DNA from 4 places in the Clostridium tanneri genome. Region 2 is predicted to be linked to each of the others. Evidence: riboswitches for the same ligand, from Rfam matches in the RefSeq annotation. Region 2 holds a riboswitch; each other region holds the start of a gene.
The links. A riboswitch is a leader RNA that binds a small molecule or an ion and turns the genes downstream of it on or off. The one in region 2 is predicted to bind S-adenosylmethionine.
Positions count from the first base shown of each region.

Region 1 (7,526 bases), on a different contig from region 2:
TTTCCCCGCTTTCATATTCTTCTCCAACAAAGTCCAATGCAGGAATAATATATGAGTTTACTATTTCTATAGGCTCTTTAACCTTTAAAAGCTCCTTAGTACACTGCACAGAATCTTCTTCAATTCCAGCTATTATTATTTCTTTTAGGTCCTTATCTAAATTATTGTTCTTTACCTCAAAATTAGACTCTTCCTTATTTAGCTGATTGACCTTTGTACCAGCCTTTCCATATTTGCTTATATAATTTTTACTTTCCTTGTCTATATTTGAAAGCACTTCAAAGGCATTAATAGTGGCTTTTATCTCTTCATCACCTGTATTGGTTATAGGCAAATCAAGGCCTGCATAAAGAGCCATGGAGAGGAAAGTTCTATTTAAAAGCTTTCTATTTGGAAGACCATAGGATATATTACTTACTCCAAGTACAGTTTTAACACCTAGTTTTTCCTTTACCAGCTTTATAGCCCTTACTGTTTCTAGAACATCCTTCTGTTGAGCAGATGCTGTCAGTGCAAGGCAATCTATGATTATATCCTTTTTATCTATACCGTAGTCTTTAGCTCTCTTTAGGATTTTCTCTGCTATCTTTACTCTTTCCTCTGCAGTAGCTGGTATTCCCTTTTCATCTATGGTAAGAGCAATAACAGCGCCGCCATACTTTTTTACTATAGGAAACACCTTTTCCATGGTACTTTCCTTTCCGTTAACAGAGTTTATTATAGGCTTTCCATTATAAACCCTAGCTCCTGCCTCTAATACTTCTGGAGTTGGACTATCTATGGTAACCGGAAGCTGAACAACCTTTTGTATTGCCTTCACAGCCTTAGTCATCATTTCCTTCTCGTCAATTTCAGGAAGCCCTACATTTAATCCTAGTATATCAGCGCCCTCTTCCTTCTGCTTAACTGCTTCAGCTTGAATATATTTTACACTTTTCTCTTTTAATTCTTCTTTATATCTTGCTTTTCCTGTAGGGTTAATTCTCTCCCCTATAATTTTAACACTACCATCTAAGATTACCGTTTCAGTAGCAGAGCAAACTGAGGTATAATTTTTAGGTTTTGTGTCAGCAGGCTTTAATCCCTGTAAACTTTTCACTGCTGCTTTAATGTAATCCGGATTTGTACCACAACAGCCTCCAAAGATTCTTACCCCTTTTTCTGCCATTGTCTTTATATATTCTGCAAACTGCTCCGGTGCTATGTCGTAAATAGTTTTTTCACCGTCATACCTTGGCAATCCAGCGTTTGGCTGAACCATAACAGGGATAGAAGAATATTTTAGAATTTCTTCTACTATAGACATAAGCTCCTTAGGTCCCAGTGAGCAGTTAACTCCTAGAGCATCAACACCAAGTCCTTCTAGTACAAAAACCATTGTTTTAGGATCTGTACCCATTAGAGTTCTTCCATTCTCTTGAAAAGTCATAGTACAAAATACTGGCAGAGAACTATTTTCCTTAGCTGCAAGTATTGCCGCTTTAGTCTCATATAAATCTGACATAGTTTCTATTAAGATTAGATCTGCTCCTGCTTTCTCTCCTATAATTACTTGTTTTTTAAATAACTCATAGGCTCCTTCAAAGCTTAAACTTCCTGTAGGCTCCATAATCTGACCTATAGGTCCTATATCTAAAGCTACAAGCTTATCTGCCGCTGCTTCTCTAGCTACCTTAACTCCAGCAGTTATGACCTCTTCTATTAAAAACTGAGAATTACTATATTTTAATTCATTGGCACCAAAAGTATTAGTAATTACTACATCAGAACCTGCTTCTATATATTGACGGTGTATCTTTCTTATAATATCTGGATTAGTTATATTAAGACTTTCCGGTAGTTCTCCTACCTTAAGCCCTTCTCTTTGAAGCATAGTTCCCATAGCTCCATCAAAAAACATAAATCTATCTTTTAATGACATCTTGCCCACTTCCTTTCCCATAATTGTGTCTAATAAACCTATATATTAATTTAGATTTGCTTTCTCCTAAATATCCTCTTGCAACGGTTCTATCTAGAAGGAGCTTACTGACTTATAATTTACAGACTTACGAATTTCCTCTACACTTTTTAGGATTTTCTTTACAATTTCTGATTTGTTCATAGTATAAAGATGTATCCCTTCTACTCCACTGGCAACTAAATCAGAGACCTGTTCCGACGCATAAACTGTACCTGCTTCTAACAAAGATTCTGGTGAATACTGATATTTGTCTAAAAGTTTTTTCAGTCTATCAGGAATAGAAGCACCAGAAATCCATGAAATGCGGTTTATTAAATCTCTATCTACAGCAGGCATAACCCCAGCAATAACAGGAGTATTAATATTATACTTATATAACTTCTCCTTAAAATCATAAAAACTATTATTATTAAAGAAAAGTTGGGTAATTAATACCTCTGCACCACAATCTACTTTATCCCTAAGACTTTTTATTTCCCTATCTATATCCATAGATCCCATATATCCCTCTGGATAGGCTGCTGCAGATATACAAAACCCCTTTCTCTGAGCTAATTCACAAATTAAGTCTTTGGAACTATTGTACTCTAAGTTCTCTGGTAATACAAAATCCTTGGGTATATCCCCTCTTAAGGCCAGTATATTGTCTATATTATTTTCCTGTAGTTTATCCAACGTATTTTTAACTTCTCTCTTGGTAGAAGTTATACAGGTTAAGTGAGCTACTGTCTCTATTCCAAATTTATTTTTCACTGCTGATGCTAGCTCTATACTCCTGTCTTTGCTGCTTCCTCCAGCACCATAGGTTACACTTATAAAATCCGGATTCAACTCTTTTAACTCTGCAATAGTGTTGTATATTCCATCTAAGGATACACTCTGTTTTGGTGGAAATAACTCAAAGGATATTGTTAACTTTTTATGTAGAAATAAATCTTTTATAAACACTTTAAAACCCCCTTATTTATCGTATTTAGGTAATGATTTTGCAGCTGTTATAAAATAAAAAAGCTGCCTTTCCATAAGAAAAGCAGCTCTAAAAATCTTAAATTAACATTATGAGACTACTATTCTTATCTGTCAGAATAACTAATATTCTGCAGGAATTGACACCGATACATTCACTTTTGAATGCCGGTTGTCGGGTTTCATAGGGCCAGTCCCTCCACCACTCTTGATAAGAAAATTTTATTATATACATTTTATGCTAATATTAATACTTTTCATTATATTTGTCAACAAAAACTTTAGAGCTTCTCTAACCATTGAAACTGCTCATATTTCAGAATAAAACCTTGATATATAAGGTTTCTAAGGATCTATAATTACATAGATTAAAAACAATTCACATAAAGTTGTTGTATAATTATCATATAATAATTATTCCTCCCTTCTTTTGCAGAAAAAAGTTTTTTAACGGAAAATTAAGGAATATCAACACTTTATGAAATTCACATCAGTTTAATATTCAAACTTTTGTTTTTTATATATTGACAGTGCATTCTAATATCTGGTATGATAGTTTCAATCGAATACGGAACTTCTTATCAAGAGAGGCTGAGGGACTGGCCCTATGACGCCCGGCAACCTGAATATATTAACAGTATATTCAACGGTGCTAATTCCAGCAGGTAGTAAACCTGAGAGATGAGAAGCATGAGGATTTAAACTTCTTGTGTCTCATCAACACGAGAAGTTTTTTGTTTTACGTAAAATTTTTAAGCAGAGGTAAAAATAATTTGCTTAGTTAAACTCTAAATATAGAAGTTCCGTGTGAGTACAAAATTATGAATTATTTGAGGAGGAATTTATTATGACAAGAAAATTAAGATTTGATACTATTCAAGCACACGGAGGACACACACCAGATGCAAGCAGTAAATCAAGAGCAGTTCCAATTTATCAAACATCTTCTTATGTTTTTGACAGCGCAGAACATGCTGCTAACTTATTTGGTCTTGCAGAGTCAGGAAACATTTATACAAGATTAACAAATCCAACTACTGCTGTCTTAGAAGAAAGAGTTGCTCAACTAGAAGGCGGCGTTGGTGCTGTGGCCACTGCTTCAGGAATGGCTGCAATTACTTACGCTATAACAAATATCGCAGGTGCTGGTGATGAAATAGTCGCTGCTGCTACCCTCTACGGTGGAACTTACACACTATTTACTCATACCTTTAAAAACTTTGGAATTAAGGTCAATCTTGTAAATCCAGATGATCCAGCAAACTTTGAAGCTGCTATAACTGAAAAAACTAAGGCAGTGTATATAGAAACTATAGGTAATCCAGGAATAAACCTTGTAGATATTCAAGCTGTTGCAGATATTGCACATAGCCATGGTGTTCCTCTAGTAGTAGATAATACCTTTGCATCACCTTATCTTTGCAGACCAATCGAATTTGGCGCAGATATTATAGTTCATTCTCTTACAAAGTTCATTGGCGGACACGGCACATCTATAGGTGGTATAGTTATAGATTCAGGAAAATTCAACTGGGATAATGGAAAATTTCCTGGTCTAGTAGAGCCTGACGAAAGTTATCACGGACTAAAATTTGTAGAAGCCGTTGGTGCTGCTGCTTATATTACTAAGTTAAGAGTATCTCTTTTAAGAGATTTAGGAGCTTGTATATCACCATTCAACTCTTTCTTACTTATATTAGGAGTTGAAACTCTATCCCTTAGAGTACAAAAGCACGTAGAGAACACTAGAAAAATCGTGGAATTCTTAAGTAATCATCCTAAAGTTCAGTGGGTTAACTATCCAGAATTAGAGGGTAACAAATATTATGATTTATCTAAAAAGTATCTTCCTCTAGGAGCCGGTTCTATATTCACTTTTGGGGTAAATGGCGGAGTTGAAGCTGGTAAAAAGATAATAGAGAACGTGAAAATATTCTCACACCTTGCTAATGTTGGAGATGCTAAATCCTTAATAATTCACCCAGCTTCTACAACTCACTCTCAACTTAGTGAAGAGCAGTTAACTGAAGCAGGAGTTAGCCCTGAACTTATAAGAATTTCTATAGGAATTGAAGATGTGACTGACCTGATTGCAGATCTTTCAGACGCATTAGAGCAAGTATAAGGCCTTAACTTTATAAAATTAATGCTTTATAACATTATAACTTTGAATTAATATAGCCCACTAGACAATTGGTAGTATCCCATGTTTCCTCCTAATAGCATAGTATCTTTAATATATTTACTACCAATTGTCTTTTTATAAATTTGGAGGTGTATCTATTGAATGAATTTAATTATAGAAAGGAAGGTTTTAAGGAGTATCTTACCTTTTCTAAAAAGAAAGACTTTCTCCTTGAGAGCGAAAAAAATTTTGGTCCAATAACTCTATGCTTTGAAACTTATGGAAAGCTGAATGAGGATAAGAGTAACTGTATACTTATAACTCATGCTCTAACTGGTGATTCTCATCCAGCTAGGCATGCTCCAGAAGATACTGAAGGTTGGTGGGAAGATTTTGTAGGTGCTGATAAGATATTCGATACTAACAAGTATTTTATAATCTGCTCTAATATTCTAGGAGGCTGCAGCGGTTCCACAGGCCCCTCATCTATAAATCCTGAAACAGGCAAAGCTTATGGAATAACCTTCCCTATTGTTACAATAAAAGATATGGTTAATGCCCAAAAGAAAATACTAGATTACTTTAATATAAACCATCTTTTAGCTGTAGTAGGCGGTTCTATGGGTGGACTACAAGCACTTCAGTGGGCAGTATCTTATCCTGATTTTATAGACGGAGTTATAGACTTAGCTTCACCTCTTAACCTAAGTACAGAGTCTATAGGAATAAATCACATTATGAGAAGAGCCATAATAACTGATCCTAACTGGAATAAAGGAGACTACTACCAGGCAGCAGTTCCTTTCAATGGCTTATCTATAGCAAGAATGATTGCTATGCTCACCTATCAAACTAAGGATTTAATGAATAAAAAATTTGGAAGAAAAACTAGAAGTAATATAATAGATTTCTATCAAGGGTTTGATGCAGAATTTGAAATAGACAGTTACCTAAACTACCAAGGAAGTAAGCTTGTAAATAGATTTGATGCTAACACCTATCTTTATATAACAAGAGCAATGGATTTATTTGATTTAAAAAGAGAATACGGTTCCTATGAAGCAGCCCTTCGTAGAATAAAATCCAAGTTTCTACTAGCTTCAATCTCCTCTGATACTCTCTTCCACATAGGTGAACTTAGAAAAAGCAGAGATATACTAAGCTTAAGCGGTGTAAATTTAGAGTACCATGAAGTCCAGTCAAACTGCGGACATGATTCTTTCTTACTGGAACCAGGAAAATACGAAGAATTTTTAAAGGAGTTTTTAGATAGTATCAAAAGTAATTGGAATAACGCGGACTATAATGCTGGGAGCCTATAAGACTTCTTTGTTTTTCGGCAAAATAAAAGTTTTATCAATAATACTAATTAGGAGGTAGAGTTTATGGCATCAATAGCAGTCCTAGGTTACGGCACAGTTGGTACAGGTATAACTGAGCTTATAACGAAGAATAGGGAAAGATTCAAAAAAATTACCGGTGAGGAATTAAAAATATCTAGCATTCTTGTTAGAGATATAGAAAAACATAGAGAAAAAGTTTATTCTAACTTACTTACAAATAATATAGAGGATATTTTCAGAAAATCTGTGGATATAGTAGTAGAAGTTATGGGTGGAATTGATCCCGCTTATGAATATATAAAAAGAGCATTAAAACTAAAAAAGCATGTGGTAACAGCTAATAAAGATCTTATTGCTGAACATGGCAAAGAACTTTTAGACTTAGCTGACAAAAATGGAGTAACACTTAACTTTGAAGCAAGTGTAGGTGGCGGTATTCCTATTTTAAAACCTTTAATGGAATGTCTTATCGGAAACGAAATTAAAAACATTAAAGCAATCCTAAACGGTACTACAAACTTTATACTTACGAAAATGGATAAGGAAGACCTCAGTTATGAAGATGCCCTTAAGGAAGCTCAGCAACTAGGCTTTGCAGAGGCCAATCCTGAATCAGATGTTTTAGGCTACGATGCGGCTAGAAAGCTTTCTATTCTCTCAACTATAGCTTATAATGAAAAGCTAAACTGGAGGGACATAGTCACAGAGGGCATAACTCAAATAGATAAAGAAGACTTTAAATATGCTAGAGCACATGGATATAACATAAAACTTCTAGCTATCAGCAGCAGAGAAGAAGATAAAATTTATGCTGCTGTAAAACCTGTTATGGTAAAAAATAATTCTCAACTAGGCAAGGTAGAAAATGAACTAAATGCTATTGTATTAGAAGGCGATGCCGTTGGAAAAGTATTATTTACAGGAAAAGGCGCCGGAATGCTTCCTACTGCCAGTTCCGTATTTGGAGATATCACCGATATCATTCAAAACAAAAATAAAAAAGTACTTAGATTTAACGAAAAGGAAGCCTCTGTACAAAAGTACTGGAATAATAGTTCCAGCTGGTTTGTAAGAATAAAAACCAAAGCTAGAATAGAGGTTATGTGCAGCATTGCCGGAGACTTTGAAA
Region 1 covers NZ_JARUJP010000015.1:88,503-96,028, forward strand. The annotation lists gene P8V03_RS13115 (homocysteine S-methyltransferase family protein) at 1-1,921, opposite strand, end outside; gene metF (methylenetetrahydrofolate reductase [NAD(P)H]) at 2,015-2,911, opposite strand; SAM riboswitch class I at 3,034-3,147, opposite strand; SAM riboswitch class I at 3,505-3,617, shown strand; gene P8V03_RS13125 (O-acetylhomoserine aminocarboxypropyltransferase/cysteine synthase family protein) at 3,777-5,054, shown strand; gene metX (homoserine O-acetyltransferase MetX) at 5,213-6,376, shown strand; gene P8V03_RS13135 (homoserine dehydrogenase) at 6,440-7,526, shown strand, end outside.
Region 1: another riboswitch for S-adenosylmethionine. It lies ahead of P8V03_RS13125 (O-acetylhomoserine aminocarboxypropyltransferase/cysteine synthase family protein); the one in region 2 lies ahead of P8V03_RS12045 (nitrite/sulfite reductase).

Region 2 (7,526 bases):
TAGGTATAAAAATAAGTGAAAATACTTGTGCTATAATCGGCCTATCCTTTTTAGGAGGAAGTTATATGTCCGAAGCCTTTAGAAGTGGTATTGAAGCTGTTGGCAAAATTCAAATCGAGTCTGGTCTAAGTCTTGGACTTTCTAAGTTTCAACTGGCTAGATATGTAATACTGCCTCAGGCATTTTCAGTAAGCATACCATCTTTAAGTGCTAATTGCATTTTTTTACTAAAAGAAACTTCCATTTTAGGTGCAATATCAATTTTAGATTTAATGAATGTAACAAAAGACTTAATAGGAATGTATTATCAAACCTTTGAATCTTTACTAATGCTAGTAGTTTCCTATTTGATTATAATTTTACCTTTATCACTCCTTCTTACTTGGATAGAAAGGAAGGTGCGTTATGCAGAATTTGGGCATTAAGGTGATTTTTGATGGAATGAATATTCAACGTTTATTATTTGATGGTTTATTGGTCACTATTGGAATTGCCTTTATATCAATTTTTATAGGATCTTTACTTGGTATAGTATTCGGCATTATTAGAACATCAAAATCAAAAGTTGTAGGTGTTATAAGTCGTATATATCTTGAATTATTTAGAATAATACCAGTTCTTGTTTGGCTGTTTATTGTGTACTTTGGAGCTACTACTGCATTGAACATACAGTTAAGTGGTGAAGCCGCCTCTATCATAGTATTTAGTCTTTGGGGGGCAGCAGAGATGGGGGACATTGTAAGAGGTGCCCTAGAATCTTTACCGAAACACCAGATCGAGTCAGGAAAGGCTATTGGACTTAACTTTTGGGGACTTTACAGGTATATTCTTATACCACAGGCTATAAGAAGAATGCTTCCAGGTGCCATAAATCTAGCTACAAGAATGGTTAAGACTACATCATTAGTAGTTTTGATAGGAGTTATAGATGTTGTAAAGATAGGCCAGCAGATTATAGAGCTTTCTCGCTTAGAAGTACCTGCAGCATCTTTCTGGGTTTACGGAGTTATATTCATACTATACTTTATAATTTGTTATCCTTTATCAAGGCTATCAAAGACATTAGAAGCTAAATGGAACAGTTAAGGAGGCAGTGTAATTTATATGAAAAATAATGAGGTATTACTTGAAATAAAGAATTTACATAAAGAATATGCACAAAAGGAGATATTAAGAGGTATTGATCTTAATATACATAAAGGCGAAGTTGTAGTTGTTTTAGGACCATCAGGTTGTGGCAAAAGCACTCTGCTTAGATGTCTTAACGGCCTTGAAAGTATTCAAGGAGGCAGTATTGAATTTTCCGGGAAAAGTCTTACGGATAAAAATGTTAATTGGCAAGAAGTTCGTCAAAAAATTGGAATGGTATTTCAAAGCTATGACCTTTTTCCTCATATGACTGTTATTCAAAACATACTTTTAGGGCCAATGAAAGTTCAGAAAAGGCCTATGGATGAGATAATGACACAAGCAGAAAAACTGTTAGAAAGAGTTGGTTTACTTGACCGTAAGAATTCTTATCCAAGGGAACTTTCTGGTGGGCAAAAGCAAAGAATAGCAATAGTAAGAGCCCTATGTATGAATCCTGAAATAATGCTCTTTGATGAAGTAACAGCATCTCTTGATCCAGAGATGGTAAGAGAAGTTTTAGAGGTTATGCTAGACCTTGCAAAACAAGGAATGACAATGATAATTGTAACTCATGAGATGAGTTTTGCACAGGCTGTTGCTGACAAAATAGTCTTTATTGATGGAGGCAAGATATGTGAAATATCTGAACCGCAAGAGTTTTTTACTAATCCAAAAACAGAGCGTGCTAAACAATTTTTAAATGTATTTCAATATTAAATTTTACAAAGGAAAGGAAGATTATAATGAAAAATGTAAAAAAAATCTTAACAACATTATTAGCGGCTACATTTATAGTAGGAGGTTTAGTAGGCTGTAGTGCTTCAAAGACAGCTTCAACGGAAAACAAAAAGGAAACAACAGGTAGTTCTATTGAGGAAATAAAGAAAAGAGGTACTATTAAAATTGGTGTATTTAGCGACAAGCCGCCTTTTGGTTATGTAGATTCAAATGGTAAAAGTCAGGGATTTGACGTTCATATTGCTAGAAGATTTGCAAAGGATCTTTTAGGAGACGAGTCAAAGGTTGAATTTGTACTAGTTGATGCAGCAAGCAGGGTTGCATACCTACAATCTAAAAAAGTAGATATAATTATGGCAAACTTTACTGTTACAGATGAGAGAAAGCAAAAGGTTGATTTTGCAAATCCTTATATGAAGGTTTCTCTTGGAGTAGTATCACCAGATAGCGCTAAAATTACATCTGTTGATCAATTAAAGGGGAAAAAGATAATTGTTGCAAAAGGAACAACTGCTGAAACTTATCTTACAAAAAATATGCCAGAGGTAGAATTAGTTAAATATGATCAATACTCAGAAATATTTGAAGCTTTAAAGGACAAACGTGGCGATGCTATAGCTAATGATAATACGGAAGTACTTGCATGGGCACAAAAGAACCCTGGATTTAGTGTTGGAGTACCAAAATTCGGAGGAGAAGATACAATAGCACCTGCTGTTGCTAAGGGAAACAAAGAACTTCTTGAGTGGATTAATAAGGAACTTGAAACTCTAGGTAAAGAGAATTTTGTACACAAAGCTTATGATGAAACATTAAAAAACACATATGGAGAAGCTAGTAAAGAGGACATTGTAATTGAAGGTGGAAAATTGCAATAGTTAATTTACAAATTTATTGACAAAGCCAATTATTAGGTATACAATAATTTAAAATTAATAGTTTTAATGTTATACCTAATACTCTTATCAAGAGTGGTGGAGGGACTGGCCCTATGAAACCCGACAACCGGCATTTAAATTTGAATGTATCGGTGTCAATTCCTGCAGGATATAGTATCCTGGCAGATAAGAAAAATGGTTATTTTAAGGTTAGATATATTCTGTCTTAAAATCAAAGGCTGTTTTTCTTGTTTTAAAGAAAAGCAGCCTTTAGTTTTTATGTTTATGTAAGTATCAACTTATATATTTAAACTAAATGTTTGTATAGGGGGGAGGATATGGTGTTATAACCTGTTTTACGTATATAACTGTAGTTATTAGACTTTATTAAAGTAAAACTTTAGTAATGCAAAACTATAAATTAACAAATTAAAGAAGGAGAAAGAGCATGATACAAATAACAGATAAAATTTTAAAAAGTATAGATGAATTTAAAGAAAGTGCTGAACTATGCGATAGAGATGAGTTAGATGTCTCTGAATACAGAAAACGAATTGTTGCAATGGGGGTTTACAAGCAAAGAGTTAAAGGTACCTATATGGTAAGGTTGAGAGCTACTGGAGGAGTTATAGAACTAAATCAGCTGAAGTCCATAAGTGAGGCATCTAAAAGATATGGATATAGAAGAATGCATTTTACAACTAGACAAGACATACAATTTCAAGCACTGCCGATAGACAGCATATATAGCATTATGAAGGAAGTGATAAAGGTTGGTATAACTACAAAGGGGGCCTGTGGGGATACAGTGAGAAATGTAGGATGTTCTCCACTGTCTGGGGTATCTATAGATGAGGTCTTTGATGTAACGCCTTATGTAAAGGGAGTTATAAACCACCTTATGAAAGATCCAACTGCCCTGCAGCTTCCAAGAAAGTACAAGATAGCTTTCTCAAATACTCCAGAAGACACTGGAAATGCTACAATGGCTGATTTAGGCTTTATAGCAAAGATAAATAATGGTGTAAAGGGTTTTGAAGTATATGGAGGAGGTGGCTTTGGGGGAAGACCTAGAATGTCATTAAAACTTGCAGACTTCATAGAAGATAAGGATGTTTTATACTATGCACAGGCTATGAAAGAAGTCTTTGAGAAAGAAGGAGATAGGACAAATAGGCATCAAGCTAGGATAAGATACATTGTGCATAGATTAGGGGAAGAAAACTTCCTTCAGTTATTTAACTCACAGCTTCAAAAGGTTAAAGAGGAGATAGATTTAGATTTTAAAATAGATGAAAAGGACATAAGAATTGACCAAGAGCCTATACAGACAGTTGAAGAAGTAAGAAGAACTATGGAAAGTAATCAGCAATATAAAAACATATTATTTGCACAGAAGCAGCTTGGGTACTATTCAGTATATATTCATCCACAGGGTGGCAATATAGCAGCAGAAGATTTAGACAGAATCCTTCAATTCTTAGATACTTTAGTATACAGAGTATCTATAAGACTAACAACAACACAAGGCTTTGTTATAAGAGACTTAAAAGAGAAGGATGCAATGGAGCTAATAAACTTGACTTTAAATATCTCATCAGGACACAACATAGATAACTCGGTTTCCTGTATAGGACATGCTACTTGTTCCTTAGGTCTTTGTCTTTCACAAAATCTCCTTGAGGCTATAAGAGACATATTTAGTGGGGTAGATGAAAGAATAAAAAGTGCACTTCCAAAGTTATTTATATCAGGATGTCCTAATTCCTGTGGTCAACATCAGCAGGGAATGATTGGACTTAGTGGGAGAGGAAAGCGTACTGAAGATGGACTTGTTCCAGCCTATGCAGTGTCCTTTGGAGGAAAGCTTGGAGCAGGCATTGCAAAGATAGGTGAAGTTTATGGAGACATTCCAGCTAAGAAGATACCAGCATTTCTTTTAGAATTAGCAGCACTAAAAGCAGATTTAAGCTTTGAGGATTTTGAAGAGTTTTTAGAGAATAAGTCACAGGAAATAAAAGAATTAATAGACAAGCACTCAAGTTTGGAGAGTTTTAATGAAAATCCTGATTTGTATTATGACTTTGGTGCAGATGAAAAGTTTGGTGTTAAAAAATAAGTGTTGCAAATAGTTGTATAAATGTTTAGGAGGGGGAAAGTTTGAGTCTAAGAATTGAGGCTGTAAGTAAGAAATATAAAAGAGCTAATAAGGAGTTTGAAATACTAAGAAATATAGATTTAACTGTAAATGATGGAGAATTTGTGTGTATTTTAGGACCATCAGGATGTGGAAAGTCAACACTTCTAAATATAATAGCTGGTTTTGAAAAAGTTACAGAAGGAAAAGTACTTCTTGATGGAAAAGAGGTAAACTCTCCAGGGCCAGATAGAGCAGTTGTATTTCAAGAACATGCACTTTTTCCTTGGCTAAAGGTTATAGATAACGTGGAATTTGGAATGAAGGTTGCAGGAATTCCTAAAAGTGAAAGAAGAGAAAGAGCATTAAAGTATTTAGAAATGATGCATCTTACAAAATTTAAAGATTCTTTTGTCCATGAACTTTCTGGAGGGATGAAGCAAAGAGTATCCATTGCTAGAGCACTTTGTTTAGATTCAAATATACTGCTTATGGATGAACCTTTTTCATCTCTTGATAGTCAAACTAGGGAACTACTTCAGCTAGAGGTTCAAAGAATTTGGTGGAACACAAAAAAAACAGTGGTATTTATAACTCATAGTATTGAGGAAGCTGTACTTTTAGCTGATAGAATTATTCTCATGCCAGCAAGCCTCGATTCAGAAAAGAAAGAGTTTAGAATACAACTGTCAAGACCACGACAAATAGCCAATATGGATGTAACTTATATGGTATCTAAAATCATGAAAGAGTTTAAAAAGGAGGTGGAGAAGGTTGCAAAATCAGAATATGATGAAGGGTGGAATTTGGAAAAAGATTCTATTCTATATGATGATAGTAGTAGTGTGGGAATTGGCCTATAGGTTTATTAACTTTCCTTCTCCACTAAAGGTTTTTCAAAATATTTCAAAGCTAATAGAAAGTGGCACTTTAGGCACAGCAGTTATGATAAGTTTGAGGAGACTTTTATCAGGATATATAATTTCTCTTTTTATAGGATTGCTTATAGGGTTATTCATGTTAAAACTTAAAGCTACAAGAGATAACTTTGCTAAGTTAATAGGGGCTCTTCAGACTATGCCTAATGTATGCTGGGTACCCTTTGCTGTTTTATGGTTTGGATTAAATGAAAAAGCAATTCTTTTTGTAATAATCATAGGTTCAGTTTTTGCTGTATCTATGTCTATAGAAAGTGGTATTAAAAATTTAAATCCTAATTATATTAGAGTAGCAGAAATGACGGGAGCTAAAGGCTATACCTTGTATAAGGAAGTTATTTTCCCAGCAGCTATTCCGGTTATTATATCAGGAATAAAACAAGGATGGGCTTTTGCTTGGAGGGGACTTATTGCTGGAGAAATGATAGCTTCTTCCATGAGCGGACTAGGAGAGATATTAACTCATGGAAAGAAATATAACGATATAAATGAAATTGTAGCCGTTATGGTAGTAATTATCGTAATTGGGCTTTTAATAGATAGAATTGTATTTGAAAATATTGAATCCTCTATAAGACGAAAATTTGGACTGGGAAAAGCTTAGGCATAAACAAATTTAAAGTTGTGCTTACCTGCCAGGATATATTGTGAATAGGTGAAACTTTAGTTTGTTTATCTATGAAAATGTTCTATAAATGATTATGTAAAAAGGAGTGGCCTATGAAAAAAGAAGTAAAAGTAAAACAGCTACAAACGGATATTTTAATTATCGGTGGAGGTACTGCAGGCTGCTACGCTGCCTTGACTATAGCAGAACATTCCAATGCTTCAGTACTAATTCTTGAAAAAGCCAATATTAAAAGAAGTGGCTGTCTAGCAGCTGGAGTCAATGCAATTAATGCTTATATTGTAAAGGGTAGAACACCGGAAGACTATGTAGATTATGCAAAGAAGGATGCAGATAATATTGTAAGAGAAGATCTGCTTCTTACAATGTGCCAGGGCTTAAATAGAGTGACTAAAAAACTTGAGGATTTAGGACTTGTTATTTTAAAAGATGAAAATGGAGAGTACTTAGCCAGAGGAAATCGAAACATAAAAATTAATGGAGAGAATATAAAGCCTATTTTAGCAAGTGCAGTGAAAAAGCTACCTAATGTAACGGTTATGAATCAGGTCAACGTCATTGATTATATTGTAAAAAACAATCAGATACTAGGAGCCTTTGCAGTCGGGGTGGAAGAGAAGACTCTTTATGAAATTAGGGCAAAAAAAGTAATATGTTCTACTGGTGGTGCAGCAGGATTGTATAAGCCTAATAACCCAGGTTTTTCAAGACACAAGATGTGGTATCCGCCTTTCAATACTGGAGCAGGCTATGCTATGGGAATTCGTGCTGGTGCGGAGATGACTACCTTTGAGATGAGATTTATTGCATTAAGGTGTAAAGATACTATAGCTCCTACTGGAACTATTGCACAGGGGGTAGGAGCTAAGCAGGTTAACTCAAAAGGAGAGGTTTATGAGACTAAATATGGTCTTACTACTTCTGAAAGAGTATATGGAACGGTAAGGGAAAACCAGGAGGGTAGAGGACCTTGCTATTTAGGAACAGAAGGCATTAGTACTTCTCAGGACGAAGAATTGAAAAAAGCATACTTAAATATGGCACCAAGTCAGACTCTTAAGTGGGTAGAAGCAGGG
Region 2 covers NZ_JARUJP010000013.1:69,816-77,341, reverse strand. The annotation lists gene P8V03_RS12065 (amino acid ABC transporter permease) at 1-425, shown strand, start outside; gene P8V03_RS12060 (amino acid ABC transporter permease) at 406-1,086, shown strand; gene P8V03_RS12055 (amino acid ABC transporter ATP-binding protein) at 1,105-1,848, shown strand; gene P8V03_RS12050 (cysteine ABC transporter substrate-binding protein) at 1,875-2,747, shown strand; SAM riboswitch class I at 2,829-2,940, shown strand; gene P8V03_RS12045 (nitrite/sulfite reductase) at 3,196-4,866, shown strand; gene P8V03_RS12040 (ABC transporter ATP-binding protein) at 4,908-5,747, shown strand; gene P8V03_RS12035 (ABC transporter permease) at 5,659-6,426, shown strand; gene P8V03_RS12030 (adenylyl-sulfate reductase subunit alpha) at 6,543-7,526, shown strand, end outside.

Region 3 (7,526 bases), on a different contig from region 2:
ACTAATGGACTAGCATTAGAAGCTGTAAAAATAATATTTGAATACCTTCCACATGCTTATAATGAAGGTCAGACTAATATAGTAGCAAGAGAAAAAATGGCTCATGCCTCCTGTATAGCTGGTATGGCATTTGCTAATGCTTTCTTAGGTGTATGTCACTCAATGGCTCATAAGCTCGGCTCAACTCACCACGTACCTCATGGAGTAGCTAATGCACTATTGATCAACGAAACTATAAGATTTAATTCAGTAGATGCTCCAACAAAGCAATGTACTTTCCCTCAGTATAAATATCCAAACGCTAAAGCTAGATACGCTAAGATAGCGGATACCCTTTGCTTAGGTGGAAATTCTGATGAGGAAAAAGTAGAATTATTAATCGAAGCTATTGATGAGCTAAAAGCTAAGGTAAACATGCCAAAATCAATACATGAGGCAGGAGTTAAGACAGAAGCTTTTTATGCTAATCTTGATAAGATGGCAGAGCAGGCTTTCGATGACCAATGTACAGGAGCTAACCCAAGATACCCATTAATCAGCGAAATTAAGCAAATGTATATTAATGCCTTTGATAAAGCAGAAGCAATTTTAGAAGCTGCGGCAACAGATGAGGAAGAAGAATAAGACTAATGGTTATTATAGAAGCTGAGGTAACCCCTCAGCTTCTAATTTATTTCTAAAGCTCTATGTATTTGACATCGTTTTTACACCACTTAAGAAACTTTTCTAAATCAGAAAAAGATAATACAACTGTGGCTGTATTTACATTAGGATGAGCACCTATATATTCTAACTTTGATAAATCTTTGTCTATGATAACTTTTACCTTCTTATCTTCATTGTTAATCACTCCAAAGGGACTAACAGAGCCAGGCTTAAGCCCTAAGTTTTTAAGTAGTCTTTCTTCAGAAGCAAAGCTTAAAGTAGTACTTCCTATTTTCTCAGCAAGTTTTTTTAAATCTACTTTTTTTGATTCTTCTACTACAATTAAATAGTGAATATCTCCTTTTTTGTTACGAACAAAAAGATTTTTGCAGTGGGTTCCCTGAAAATCTATGTCTACTTCATCAAGTTCCTCTATAGTATAAACAGGCTTGTGTTCATACCTTGTATAAGAAATACCTAGTTCTTTTAGGACATCGTATACCTTTTGTTCATTTTCTAAAATCATTTTTATCTCTCCTTCGTTTGCTTTTTATAAAGTTAATTTTACTATATAAATCTGTTTTTGTAAAACTTTTCACAATATTAAAAAATGGTGGAGTATTCCCCACCATTTACTTATTTCAAGTTTTCAGGATTTAATCCTTTTAATTCCTCCACTACAAAAATTCCATCTTTTCTTATTAAAACATTATCAAAATAAATTTCTCCACCACCATACTCTGGTCTTTGAATATACACTAAATCCCAATGCACTGAAGATTTGTTTCCATTAAAGCAATCATCATAGGACGCTCCTGGCGTAAAGTGAATTGAGCCTGCAATTTTCTCATCAAATAAAGTATCTTTCATAGGCTTTAATATATAAGGGTTAACTCCTATTGCAAATTCGCCCACATATCTAGCCCCTTCATCTGTGTCAAATACCTTGTTTATCCTTTCAGTATCATTTGCAGTGGCCTTAATTATCTTTCCATCCTTAAATTCCAACCTTATGTTTTCATAGGTAAATCCATTATAAACTGCTGGTGTGTTATATGTAATGTATCCATTCACAGAATCCTTAACTGGAGCACTATAAACCTCTCCATCTGGGATATTTAACTTTCCGTCACATTTTATAGCATTAAGTCCCTTAATAGAAAAGCGTAAGTCTGTTCCCTCTCCTTTTATGTGAACTCTATCTGTTCTGTTCATTAGTTCTACTAGTGGATTCATAGCTTCTGACATTTTTCCATAGTCTAAATTACAAACATTAAAATAAAAATCTTCGAAGTCCTCTGTACTAGTACCTGCTGCCTGGGCCATTGCTGCTGTTGGATATCTTAACACTACCCATTTTGTCTTTGGAACTCTTATGTCCCCATGTACTGGCTGCCAAAACTTTTTCATCATTAGAGACATATTTTCACCTGGTACATCAGAAGTTTCTGTTAAATTACTTGGCACTCTTAATCCTATATAGGCATCCATGTCAGCCATTCTCGCTGCTTCATATTCAGCCATCATCTCTAACTGCTCTTCAGTGCAGTTCATGTATAATTCTCTATCCACCTCCGGAAGTTTGTTTGTTACAAAAGGAATTCCACCGGCAAGATAGGTTTGTTTTATAAGCTCAAGGGTTAAAGGATTTGGAGTACCTATAGTTTCAATTAAAACCTTTTCACCCCTTTGAATATTGCAAGAATAGTTAATTAAATTTTTTGCTAAAGTTATTATTCTAGGATCTTTCATATAAATTCCTCCTTTGATTTATGAAGTGGAAACTTGAATCAGATGGAGTTTCAACTCCATCTGATTCTTAGCTGAACGAATCCAGGGACGTAGCCGCTCGGAACGTAATCTTAGATAAGAGGGAGTATTAGAGCGGGTAGTCATTGGATAAAAATCTATGGTTTTATTATAGATAATTTTAGAAATAATTAACTGCAATAGCTATTATAGTACATATTATTTATTTTATCAAATTCTATGATATTTATCCAAAAAGTAAAAAGGGGAACCTCCCCTTTTCAGCTAAGCAACTTGCTCATTATCCAAATTTATTTTTTCTTTTATCGGTGTTAACTTTGGTAACCCAGTTAAAATAGCAATAATGGCACATATTCCCATAAGATATGGATAATATAAATATTTCATTACCAAAATTGGTGATATTTTTGCTACACCTGCAGCAACTAGTATTTGAGCTCCATAAGGTATAATTCCTTGTACAAAGCATGAAAAAGTATCTAATAAACTAGCAGTTTTTCTAGGGTCCACGCCAAACCTATCGGCAATATCCTTTGCTAAAGGTCCCACCATAACAATTGCTATAGTATTATTTGCTGTGCATGCATCTACTATGCTTATAAGAACAGATATGCCAATTTCAGCACCTTTTTTACTCTTAATTCTTTTTATAATAAAATCAATGATAAAGTCAATACCACCATTGTATTTAACTAATTCTACTATTCCGCTTATTAAAAGGGACATAATAACAAGGTCAGACATACCTGTAATGCCTTTGCCCACTGACTGAGCGAAACCTACTATATTAAAAGCACCTGTTGCAATTCCAACAACACCAGAAAATACTGTACCAAATATCAATATTAGGATTACATTTCCGCCTAATAGAGCACCTGCTAAAACGAAAATATATGGCAGCACTTTAACTAATGAGTAACTATAGGCCCCAGTTAAGGAAATTTCATTTCCACTTGTTATAACAGCAAGTATTATTGTAGTTAAAATAGCTGCTGGAAGAACTATCTTAAAGTTAACTCGAAACTTATCCTTAAGTTCACAGCCTTGAGTCTTAGTAGCAGCTATAGTTGTATCTGAAATCATTGAAAGGTTATCCCCAAACATAGATCCCCCTACCACTGCTGCTAAAGCAAGCTCTACTGGAACACCGGTCTTGGCAGCTATTCCTACTGCCATTGGAGCTATTGCGGCAATTGTTCCCATTGAAGTTCCTATAGAAGTAGAAATAAAACATGCGATGACAAATACTCCTGCAATCAATATGTTACCTGGCAATAGACTAAGTCCAAGGTTAACTGTTGAATCAACTGCTCCCATATCCTTTGCTACCTGAGCAAAGGCACCAGCTAATATAAATATTATACACATTAATATAATATTAGTATCTGCTGCCCCTAGGCAAAATCTCTCAAGTTTAGCATTAAAACTTTCCCTTTTATTCATAGCTAGGGCTACCAGTGCCGCTAACAAAAATGGCACAGTAACTGGAAGGGCATAAAAATCATTAGTTACAATTCCTGAAATTATGTACACTGCTACGAAAACAAAGAAAGGCAATAACGCCCACGGATTTCCTTTTTTACCTTCAATCATTATGAGTTCCTCCTCTTTTGTATTAATTCCAAACATTCACAACTATCAATCATCGGCAAGTTATTATAAGCTTTCACTTAATTTTGGACAATAAAAAAAACTTCTTGGAGATAAATCAAGAAGTCTATACCTCTCTCCTCATCTTCCAGGTAAAACCTGCTGGATTTAGCACCATTAAAAGCACAATATGCTTTTGGGTTGCCGGGTATCATAGGGCCAGTCCCTCCACCGCTCTTGATAAGAAGCAAATATTTAATTTTACTTTTGTATTATATCAATTTAATTAAATAAAGTCAATCATTATGTGAATTAAATCTACTAGAATATTTCATATTTCTCACAATAAATAAGAATTATAAAGACAGACTATATTCATATTATCCTAAAAGGAAATCTCCCGAATAAAAAAGAATATAGTCTTATTTTAACTATATTCTTTAGTTCAAACAATCTTATTACTTTGTAGATTCTTCTACTATTTTTATTCCGGCACTGGCACCTATTCTATTAGCACCAGCTTCTACCATAGCCATCGCTGTCTTGAAATCCCTTATTCCACCAGAGGCCTTAACCCCTACTCCACTTCCTACAGTTTTTCTCATTAGAGCTACATTCTCTACTTTTGCACCATCGCTGCTAAAGCCTGTTGAAGTTTTTACAAAGTCAGCCCCAGCCTTTACCGATAACTCACAAGCCTTTATAATCTCTTCTCTACTTAAAAGGCAGGTCTCAATTATAACCTTAACTAAGGCCTTTCCCTTTGCTTTATCTACAACTGCTTTAATATCCTCTTCAACAACAGAGTATTTCTTATCCTTTAAGGCACCTATATTTATTACCATGTCAACTTCTTCAGCACCATTGCCAATAGCATTTTCAGTTTCAAAAGCCTTAACTTCTTTAGTATTAGCTCCTAAAGGAAAGCCAATAACAACACAAGTTTTTACACCTGTTCCTTTTAGATTTTCCTTAACTAAAGCTGTATAGTATGGGTTTACACAAACAGATGCAAATTTATACTCTTTTGCCTCTTTGCACAGCTTTGTTACTTCCTCCTCAGTAGCCTCTGGTTTTAATATTGTATGGTCTATGTATTTTTGTATTTCCATCTATATTTATCTCCTTTCAAAATTATATCTAATTTTTAAAGTTATAATCAAATCTAAACCTATACTTCTATCTTACGCAACCTTCCTATTCATAATACCATAGTTTTGACTATTTTCACCTTTTAACACTAAATACTCTTAAATTCAAGTATATTATTTTCAAATCTTCAAACTCTATTTAAGTAAATTTAAAATAATATTAATGGAGTTGGAACTTATGTTTGAAGAATTTAAGAAATTTGCAGTAAAAGGAAATGTAATTGACCTAGCAGTTGGAGTTGTTATAGGTGGTGCCTTTGGCAAAATTGTCACCTCCCTAGTAAATGATATTCTTATGCCTGTTATAGGACTTTTATTAGGTGGAATAAACTTTACCAACTTAAAGTTTGTAATTCGCCCTGCCAAAGGTGGAGCATCTGAAGCAGCAATTAAATATGGTCAGTTTATTCAATCTGTTGTAGACTTTTTAATAATTTCTTTTTCTATTTTTATTTTTGTAAAAGCTATATACAGATTCAAGAAAAAAGAGGAAAAGAAGGAGGAAAAACTTCAAAGTTCTGAGGAAGAAAGACTCCTTGCAGAAATAAGAGATTTACTTAGAGATAACCTAAAGTAATGAATTTATGACCTTATTGTTCACTTTTTTATTGTTTATCTAAAGTTTTTAGCTCAAGTTAAGGATATACTTTATAGTATTACCGCTTCAATGGTAGATTTTTAATGAAAAAGCAAGCTATTTTATATTATTTCTTTAAATTGAAGGAAATAATATTTTTTTGCACAATATTAAAGGTTTAACATATACCTATTATATAGTATAATTTAACTCATACCAAAGATATTTAGTTTAAATTTATATCTAACTTTTAAATATAGAGTATGAATTTAATAGCTTCTTATCACATAAAATTATTATAGAAATTTGGAGGTAAAATTAATGTTCACTTTAATAATCCTAATATCCCTTGCCATATTTTTTATAGTTGGCTTCTTTGTGAGTGTACTAGCCCTTCCGCTGCTGGCAGCTATACTGCCTATTGTTATAGCCGTTGCTGTTCTTTCCTTTGCACTTAAATTGGTCTTTGGAGCTCCTTTATTTATTTTAGCTATAATTATCGCCGCTATTTACTTCTCAAAAAATAAGAAAAGCAAGTAGAAAAAATACACCCTGTATAGAAGACAAAACCCGTCTTTTATATAGGGTATATTTTTTCTTCCTGCTGAATGCCTCCTTTTATGAATTATGAAAGATAAAAATAAATTAATGGGATTAAACACATAATATTATTAACTTTTAATAGATGAGGTGAAATAATGAAGTACGGAATCCCAAAAATGTCTCTAAATCGTGATATTTTAATTTTGCTGTTATCTATACTTATATTACATATAGGAATTTATATAATCACTCCAATATTTCCTGTTTTACTTAGCTCAGAAAAAAGGCTTACTGCAGCACAAATTGGATTAGTAATTGGAGTGGGTTCATTAGCATCACAGTTAGGTAGTGTACTTGGTGGTTTTTTATCTGATAGAGTTGGTAATAGGACAACAATGGTTATAGGAGCGTTATTTCAGTCCTCTGCACTTTTTGGTTACGGCATAAGTAACACATTTTTTCTCCTACTTATTTTTTCTATTGTTAATGGAATTGGAGGAGGCACCTATGCGCCAACAGTAAGAGCAGCTATAGCTTCTATTGCTTCTGATTCCTCTAAAGGTCGTACTACTGCTTTTTCACTTAGAGGAATAGCAGCAAATATAGGAGTATGCATTGCTGGACTTCTCATTTTATTTCTTTCAAATAAACAATCGATGTTTATTTTTTTTACTAGTGCAGCTATATTTTTACTTTTAGCATTGGTAACCTGGATATTTCTTCCTAAGGACTGTGGAGGGAGGGAATGTCCTAAGTTGCCATTAAACAGCTATTCCCTCATTTTTAAAAATAGATCTTTTATAATTTTTACAATAATATCTCTTCTTATATCCGCTGTATATGCACAGCTAACCCTTTTGCTACCATTAAGAGCAGAAGCGGTTTTAAATAATGGAAAGATCGTAGGAAGCATTTGGACTATCACCAGTATTATTGTTATAATTTTTCAAGGATTTATTTCAAAATATATTCTTCAAAGATTTGGTCCTTTTACATCATTATCTTGGTCAGTATTATTCTTTGGAGCCGGTATATTTTTAATTGGGTTATCTAGTAACTTTCTCTTTCTTACTTTTAGTGCTATAATTTTCCTCATTGGTGAGATGATGATGCTTCCCACTACAGATAGTCTAACCAGTGAATTTGCTCATGCTGATTTAATCGGCGCCTATTTTAGTGTTGCCAGCCTGATTTCTGGCTTTGGAACAGCTCTTGGAAATTTCATTGGTGGAAAAATTATTAGTATTTAT
Region 3 covers NZ_JARUJP010000014.1:85,816-93,341, forward strand. The annotation lists gene adhE (bifunctional acetaldehyde-CoA/alcohol dehydrogenase) at 1-624, shown strand, start outside; gene P8V03_RS12620 (prolyl-tRNA synthetase associated domain-containing protein) at 677-1,168, opposite strand; gene P8V03_RS12625 (aminopeptidase) at 1,282-2,397, opposite strand; gene P8V03_RS12630 (Na+/H+ antiporter NhaC family protein) at 2,680-4,008, opposite strand; SAM riboswitch class I at 4,144-4,252, opposite strand; gene deoC (deoxyribose-phosphate aldolase) at 4,464-5,117, opposite strand; gene mscL (large-conductance mechanosensitive channel protein MscL) at 5,326-5,733, shown strand; gene P8V03_RS12645 (hypothetical protein) at 6,055-6,273, shown strand; gene P8V03_RS12650 (MFS transporter) at 6,432-7,526, shown strand, end outside.
Region 3: another riboswitch for S-adenosylmethionine. It lies ahead of P8V03_RS12630 (Na+/H+ antiporter NhaC family protein); the one in region 2 lies ahead of P8V03_RS12045 (nitrite/sulfite reductase).

Region 4 (7,526 bases), on a different contig from region 2:
AACCTTGGATATGATATAAAGGCTGATTTAGGAAAGCCTGTATTTGCTGTAGCAGATGGAAAAGTGGAAGAGGTTAGTAGTGTTACACAGGATGGAGTTCAAGTTACTATAAACCATCAAAATGGATTGAAAACAGTTTATTCTAACTTAGACCCAAAAGTTAAGGTTACAAAAGGTCAGACAATAACTAAGGGAGCAACTATAGGTACTGTTGGTAAAACTACATTAAGAGCAGCTTATGAGAAGTATGGAGATCATATACACTTTGCTATATTGAAGGGCAAAGACTATGTTGATCCAAGTAAATACTTAAAATATTAATATTTAGCCATTTTCCGAGAAGTTTATCGGAAAATGGCTCATACAATGAATTTAAGAATGCTAAACAGCATATTTATAAATATAGAAGGATTAAGGAGGTACCACTTTGAAAGATTACATTGAAGAAAGAGTTTTAGAAGTTGCAAAGTATATCATAGGTTCAAAAGCTACAATAAGAAAAACAGCCAAGGTTTTTGGAGTAAGTAAAAGTACCATACACAAAGATATGACAGAAAGGTTACCTAAAATAAATCCTCAAATTGCGGAAGAAGCTAAAATAATATTAGATTATAATAAAGCAGAAAGACACATAAGAGGTGGCAAGGCAACTAAATTAAAGTATAAAGCTATTGAAGGTTAAAAACATTCCGATTATAATTAAACTATATAGATAATAAAAATAGACAAATTTCTTGCTTTTATTAGAAAAAGTTGGGGAAGAGTAGGAGTGAAAAAGGGAATGTTTTTTAGTATAGGAACCGATATGGGAATCGATTTAGGTACAGCTACAGTGCTTGTATACATTAAGGGTAAGGGAGTAATATTAAAAGAACCTTCGGTTGTTGCAATAGATAGGAATAAAAATAAGGTACTAGCTGTTGGCGAAGAAGCATGGCAAATGATAGGTAGAACACCTGGAAACATTGTAGCAATTCGTCCTTTGAGGGATGGGGTTATATCTGATTATGATATAACTGAAAAAATGTTAAAATATTTTATATCTAAGGCTTGTGGAAAGAAAAGAATGTCTGCACCAAGAGTAGTGGTTTGTGTTCCTTGTGAAGCTACAGAGGTTGAGAAAAGAGCTGTTATTGATGCGGCTAAGAATGCTGGTGCAAAAAAAGTGTTTTTAATAGAAGAACCACTGGCAGCAGCTATAGGTGCTGGTCTAGATATCACAAAAGCAAGCGGAAATATGGTTATTGACATTGGAGGAGGGACTACTGATGTTGCAGTTATTTCTTTAGGAGGAATAGTTGTAAGATCATCTATAAAGGTTGCAGGAGACAAGTTTGATGAAGCTATAATGAGATATATAAGAAAAGAACATAAGTTAATGATTGGTGAAAGAACTGCAGAGGATTTAAAGATAAATATAGGTTCTGCATTTGATAGAGAAAAAGTAGTTATGGAAATAAGAGGAAGAGACTTGATCTCAGGTCTTCCCAAGAATATAACTGTATCCTCAGATGAAATGAGGGAAGCTTTAAAGGAAACTGTAAATGCAATAGCAGAAACGACTCATGCTGTACTAGAAAAAACACCACCAGAGTTAGCAGCAGATATAGCTGATAAAGGAATAGTTATGACTGGTGGAGGGGCCTTGCTTAGTGGGCTTAGTGAGCTTATACAAGAGGTTACCAAGGTACCAGTGTATGTAACAGAAGATGCGGTATCCTGTGTAGCTCTAGGAACAGGTAAAGTATTAGAATATCTAGATAAAATGGAAGTTACTTTTATTGGAGACGATATAACTTTAATAGATTAAAATAAAAAGCAAAATCCTACGAATTATTAAGGATTTTGCTTTTTATTTATAATATTTTAGAAGAGTTATAAAGATAGTATGAATGAACTAGGCTATGGGTAATAACCTTGGCCATGCTTAATACTAAGTTTAATCTAATATTACTAGTATTAAATATTTCGTCATTATCATTGGAGTCCACTATACCTATGATAGAGGTCTCACCGACATTTGGTAGAGACTTGCCAACGCCTTTGCCGGGATGTACAGGGTAGTCTCTCGCCTGAATTTCTCCTATGCTCTCCGAATCACCAAGACATGCATCTATACCTATTATGTTACTATGAGGGTGCAGAAGTTTAATTTCATCTAATTTTCTATCAATATTTAAAGCATGTATTGGATCTGAAATTGTACCATATACAGGAAGAGGAAAGTTTTTAGATGTAAGTAAGGTTCCAATTAAGGGACCAAGACAATCCCCTATACATCTATCAGTGCCAATACATACTATAATTGTATCCTCGTTAATATAGTCTTTTAAAAAGTATGCAATTTCATAATATGCTAGTGGATTCTTGTAGTTAGCTTTTACCTTATTCAATAGATACACCTCCTTAATAATTTATATGAAGATGTGTTATGAAATATTAAGGGAAAAAGAATAAAAAATTTATTTAGTGGGATAATAATATGATGCAAGGAAGGTGTGTTATATGAATAAGAGAGTACAAATATTAGCAATAGTTTCATCAACTATTATATGTGTATTTATTATGCTGTGTTCAGATAAAATTTATATGTATAAAAACCTAATAGTAGATACCATTGAAGAAAGCAGTAATAATAAAAAGGTAAGTAAAGAAGATGAAAAAAAACCAGCTGAAAATCAAGATATAAGTGAGTTGCTCAAAAGTAAAGATAATATTGAGTCAGTGGTTATAAGCGATAGCTATAAAAAAATTAAGATGGATTCTTTAGCTAGGCAAATAGAAGAGGATAAAATAGACTTTTTTGGTCAAGATAAAGTTGATTATGGAAAAGAAGACAAGAAAGATGTGGTTAATAAGAGTGATAACTTTGGTAAAGATAACAAATCTAGTATAAGCAAGGGATATAATAAGAATGGTGAGATAAAAAAGGAAGATATACCTGTTTTTAATACTGTATCATCAAAGGATAAGGTTAACTTAAGTAGCTCTGATAAAACAAAAATACTCTTAACAGCCAGTAAATTGTCTGTTGTTGACTATGAAAAAGTAAAGGAGTATCTTTCTAGTGGCAGCAATAAAGATATAAAAAGCGCATTAAAACTACTTAATCAGAGGCTATCTGATAAAGATTATGAAAAGGTAAAAGATGTGGCAAATAAATTTTTAGGTGAGGACATTGTAGAGCAGTAGCGCCAGAATAGTTTCTGGTATTTTAGTGGAAATATATAGGAGCTTTATCGCTGAATCCTCTAGATACTGCTTTGGTAAAGGGCTAGTTCAAGCATAAATCAACGGTGGTTTCAAAGCATTTCTAGTTGTGAATTCGCCAACATTTCAATAGTAAATAATCTGCATTTAAAAAATGATTACGTGAGTTATATTGAGGTAATTGAAGGTACATGGAGGAAAATCAACTAGAATTCACTAAAGGGGCTATAATCGAATTTGAAAATAATATGGTGTCGTTATATAATAATCCATGTCAGCGGCGTTGAAAAACAAACCAAAGACAAAACAAATAATTAGCTGGCATAGCTCAGCAGGTAGAGCAACTGACTTGTAATCAGTAGGTCGCGAGTTCGATTCTTGCTGCCAGCACCAAAAAAATATGGAGGAGTTCCCGAGTGGCCAAAGGGGGCAGACTGTAAATCTGTTGTCAGTGACTTCGATGGTTCGAATCCGTCCTCCTCCACCATAAATTAAGGGCGCATAGCTCAGCTGGGAGAGCACCTGCCTTACAAGCAGGGGGTCACAGGTTCGATCCCTGTTGTGCCCACCATTAAAAACTTAATTAAATTAGCTGGCATAGCTCAGCAGGTAGAGCAACTGACTTGTAATCAGTAGGTCGCGAGTTCGATTCTTGCTGCCAGCACCAAAAAAAAAATATGGAGGAGTTCCCGAGTGGCCAAAGGGGGCAGACTGTAAATCTGTTGTCAGTGACTTCGATGGTTCGAATCCGTCCTCCTCCACCATAAATAAAGCACTTAAAGGTGTTTTATTTTTTTAACATAATATGTACTAAATGTATAATACATAATTAAAATATGAATAATACTCTTATCAAGAGAGGCGGAGGGACAGGGCCCGATGAAACCCGGCAACCAGCTTTATGCTAAGGTGCCAATTCCTGCAGCGTTGACTGCGAGATAAGAGAGTTGTTAAGTTTATTAACCTCTTCTTATTAATAGAAGAGGTTTTATTTTTGATATAATAAAACGGAGGGATAAATATGAGAAGGCTATTTACGTCTGAATCAGTTACAGAAGGACATCCAGATAAAATTTGTGATCAAATTTCAGATGCTATTCTTGATAGTATATTAGAAAAAGACCCAAATGGAAGGGTTGCTTGTGAGACATCAGTTACTACTGGAATGGTTATGGTTATGGGAGAAATATCAACTAATTGTTATGCAGATATCCCAAGAATAGTTAGAAAAACTATAGAAGAAATAGGATACACAAGAGCTAAGTTTGGGTTTGACTGTGATACTTGTGCTGTACTTACTTCTATAGATGAGCAATCATCTGATATAGCTATGGGAGTAGATGAAGCTCTTGAATCTAAAATGGGTGAAATGGATAGAATGGAAGCAATAGGTGCTGGAGACCAAGGTATGATGTTTGGTTTTGCTACAAATGAGACACCTGAATATATGCCTATGCCAATAAGCTTAGCTCATAAGCTTTCAAGAAGATTATCAGAAGTAAGAAAGAATGGAACTTTAACTTATTTAAGACCGGATGGAAAGACACAGGTTACTGTAGAATATGAAAATGACAAACCAGTTAGAGTTGACACAATCGTAATCTCTACTCAGCATGATCCGGAAGTGACTCGTGAGCAAATAGAGAAGGATTTATTAGAACATGTAATAAATCCTATAATTCCAGCTGAACTTTTAGACGATACAACTAAGTATTTTATAAACCCAACAGGAAGATTCGTTGTTGGAGGACCACAAGGAGATGCTGGTTTAACTGGAAGAAAAATAATAGTAGACACATATGGTGGATATGGTAGACATGGTGGTGGAGCTTTCTCAGGAAAAGATCCAACAAAGGTTGATAGATCAGCTGCATATGCTGCAAGATGGGTTGCTAAGAACCTAGTTGCTGCGGGTGTTGCAGATAAGCTAGAAATACAAGTAGCTTACGCTATAGGAGTTGCTAAGCCTGTATCTATTACTGTAGACACTTTTGGAACAGGAAAAATTGAAGAGAACAAGATAATAGATATAGTTAATAAGGTATTTGATTTAAGACCAGCAGCTATAATTAAAGAATTAGACTTAAGAAGACCTATTTACAGACAAGTAGCAGCTTATGGACACTTCGGAAGAACTGATGTTAATGTTCCATGGGAAGCTTTAAGCAAGGTTGAAGATATAAAGAAATACTTATAATAAAAAGCTCTTATGCATATGCATAAGAGCTTTTTATTAGCTAAGAATTAACAGTGAATGGTGAATAGTTTATGTTATAATTATAATGAAGAAAAGAAATAGGAAATAACTAAAAAAATTAGGAGAGATCTTATGCAGGAAGTACAGGGTATTGTAGAAGATATAATATTTCAAAATGAGGAAAATGGTTATGTAGTAGCAAGGATTAAGTCCGAAAAAGAAAACATAACAATAGTAGGTTGCATACCTTATATATCAGAAAACTTAAACTTAAGACTGTCTGGGGAATGGGTATTACATCCGAATTTTGGTCAGCAATTTAAGGTAATATCCTGTGAAGAGATTGTACCAAGTTCTACTGTAGGTATAGAAAAATATTTGGCCTCTGGAATAATATCCGGGATAGGACCTGTAACTGCAAAAAAGATTGTTGAAAAGTTTGGAGAAAAAACCTTAGAGATTTTGGATAATAATATAGAAAGATTGAAAGAGATAGATGGGATAGGCAAAAAAAAGATAGCATTAATATGTGAATCTTATTCTAAGCAGTATGAAATTAGAAATATGATGATTTTCTTTCAAACTTATGGAGTTTCACCTAATCAGTGCGTAAAGATACATAAAAGGTTTGGAGCAGATTCAATAAAAATTGTAAAGGAAAATCCATATGTGTTAACTGAAGAGATTTCTGGAATAGGATTTAAAACTTCGGATAAGATTGCAAGAAGTTTGGGAATAGAACCTAGCTCTCCTTTTAGAATACAAAGTGGAATAAAATATCTGATAAATCAGTTTTGTGCATTGGGTAATACCTATATACCTTTGGAGATATTGATTAAGGATGGAATTGATACTCTTGGGGTTACTAAAGAAATAATTGAAGAAAATATATACAATGCACAAATTGATGGCAAGATAAAATTAGAGCAGGTTGATAACAAGATATGTGTATTCTCAATTCCATATTACTATTGCGAATTAGGAGTTACAAAAAAGATACTTTCCCTAGCGTTAAGTAATTATGATGATATGGATATAGATGTTGATAAAGAAATAAGCCTTTTTGAGTCAGGAAATAATATAAAGTTTGCACCCTCTCAGAAGGAAGCGATAAGAGGAGCAGTAGAAAATGGAATTGAAATTATCACAGGAGGTCCTGGCACAGGTAAAACCACTATAATAAATTGCATAACTGAAATTTTTGAAAAAGCAAATCTTAAGGTTTATATGGGAGCTCCTACAGGAAGAGCAGCAAAGAGAATGACAGAAGCAACAGGCAGAGAGGCAAAAACTATTCATAGGCTTCTAGAGATGGGAATAAGTGAAGAAAATGAGAATCTACTTTTTTCAAGAGGTGAAGAGGCTCCGTTAGAATGTGATGTGATTATGATAGATGAGGCATCAATGATAGACATTGTTCTTATGAATAATCTTCTCAAAGCTGTATCCTTAGGAACTAGAGTTATAATTGTAGGAGATGTGGATCAGCTTCCATCAGTAGGTCCGGGAAACGTACTTAGGGACTTAATTGAGAGTAACTGTATAAAGATAGTTAAACTAAAAGAAATTTTCAGGCAGTCTGAGGAAAGCATGATTGTAGTAAATGCTCATAAAATTAATGGAGGAGAATTGCCTGTATTTAATAAAAAGGATAAAGATTTTTATTTTATAAAATGTGATGACCAAAATAAAATAATGGATACGCTGATAGCACTTATAGATAGCAGGTTGCCTAACTTTAATAAAAAATGGAACAAAACAAAGGATATTCAAATTCTTTCTCCTATGAGAAAAGGAGTTTTAGGAGTATCTAACTTAAATAAAAAACTTCAACATATATTAAACCCTGAAGATAGTGAGAAGAAGGAAAAAGAATTTAGGGATATGATATTTAGAGTTGGGGATAAGATAATGCAGACTAAGAATAATTACTCCTTGAAGTGGTCAAGGATAGCTGGAGACGGTGAAAAAGAAGGAGTAGGAGTTTTTAATGGTGATGTTGGATATATAGAGGACATAGATGAAGAGAAACAAACTGTAGCAGTAATTTTTGATGAAGAGAGAAAGATAATATACGACAATGTTTATCTAGATGAAATTGATTTAGCTTATGCTATAA
Region 4 covers NZ_JARUJP010000005.1:64,441-71,966, forward strand. The annotation lists gene P8V03_RS05810 (M23 family metallopeptidase) at 1-321, shown strand, start outside; gene spoIIID (sporulation transcriptional regulator SpoIIID) at 428-682, shown strand; gene mreB (rod shape-determining protein) at 782-1,810, shown strand; gene yyaC (spore protease YyaC) at 1,857-2,393, opposite strand; gene P8V03_RS05830 (hypothetical protein) at 2,506-3,192, shown strand; tRNA gene P8V03_RS05835 (tRNA-Thr) at 3,528-3,603, shown strand; tRNA gene P8V03_RS05840 (tRNA-Tyr) at 3,613-3,697, shown strand; tRNA gene P8V03_RS05845 (tRNA-Val) at 3,706-3,781, shown strand; tRNA gene P8V03_RS05850 (tRNA-Thr) at 3,802-3,877, shown strand; tRNA gene P8V03_RS05855 (tRNA-Tyr) at 3,890-3,974, shown strand; SAM riboswitch class I at 4,057-4,155, shown strand; gene metK (methionine adenosyltransferase) at 4,232-5,407, shown strand; gene recD2 (SF1B family DNA helicase RecD2) at 5,540-7,526, shown strand, end outside.
Region 4: another riboswitch for S-adenosylmethionine. It lies ahead of metK (methionine adenosyltransferase); the one in region 2 lies ahead of P8V03_RS12045 (nitrite/sulfite reductase).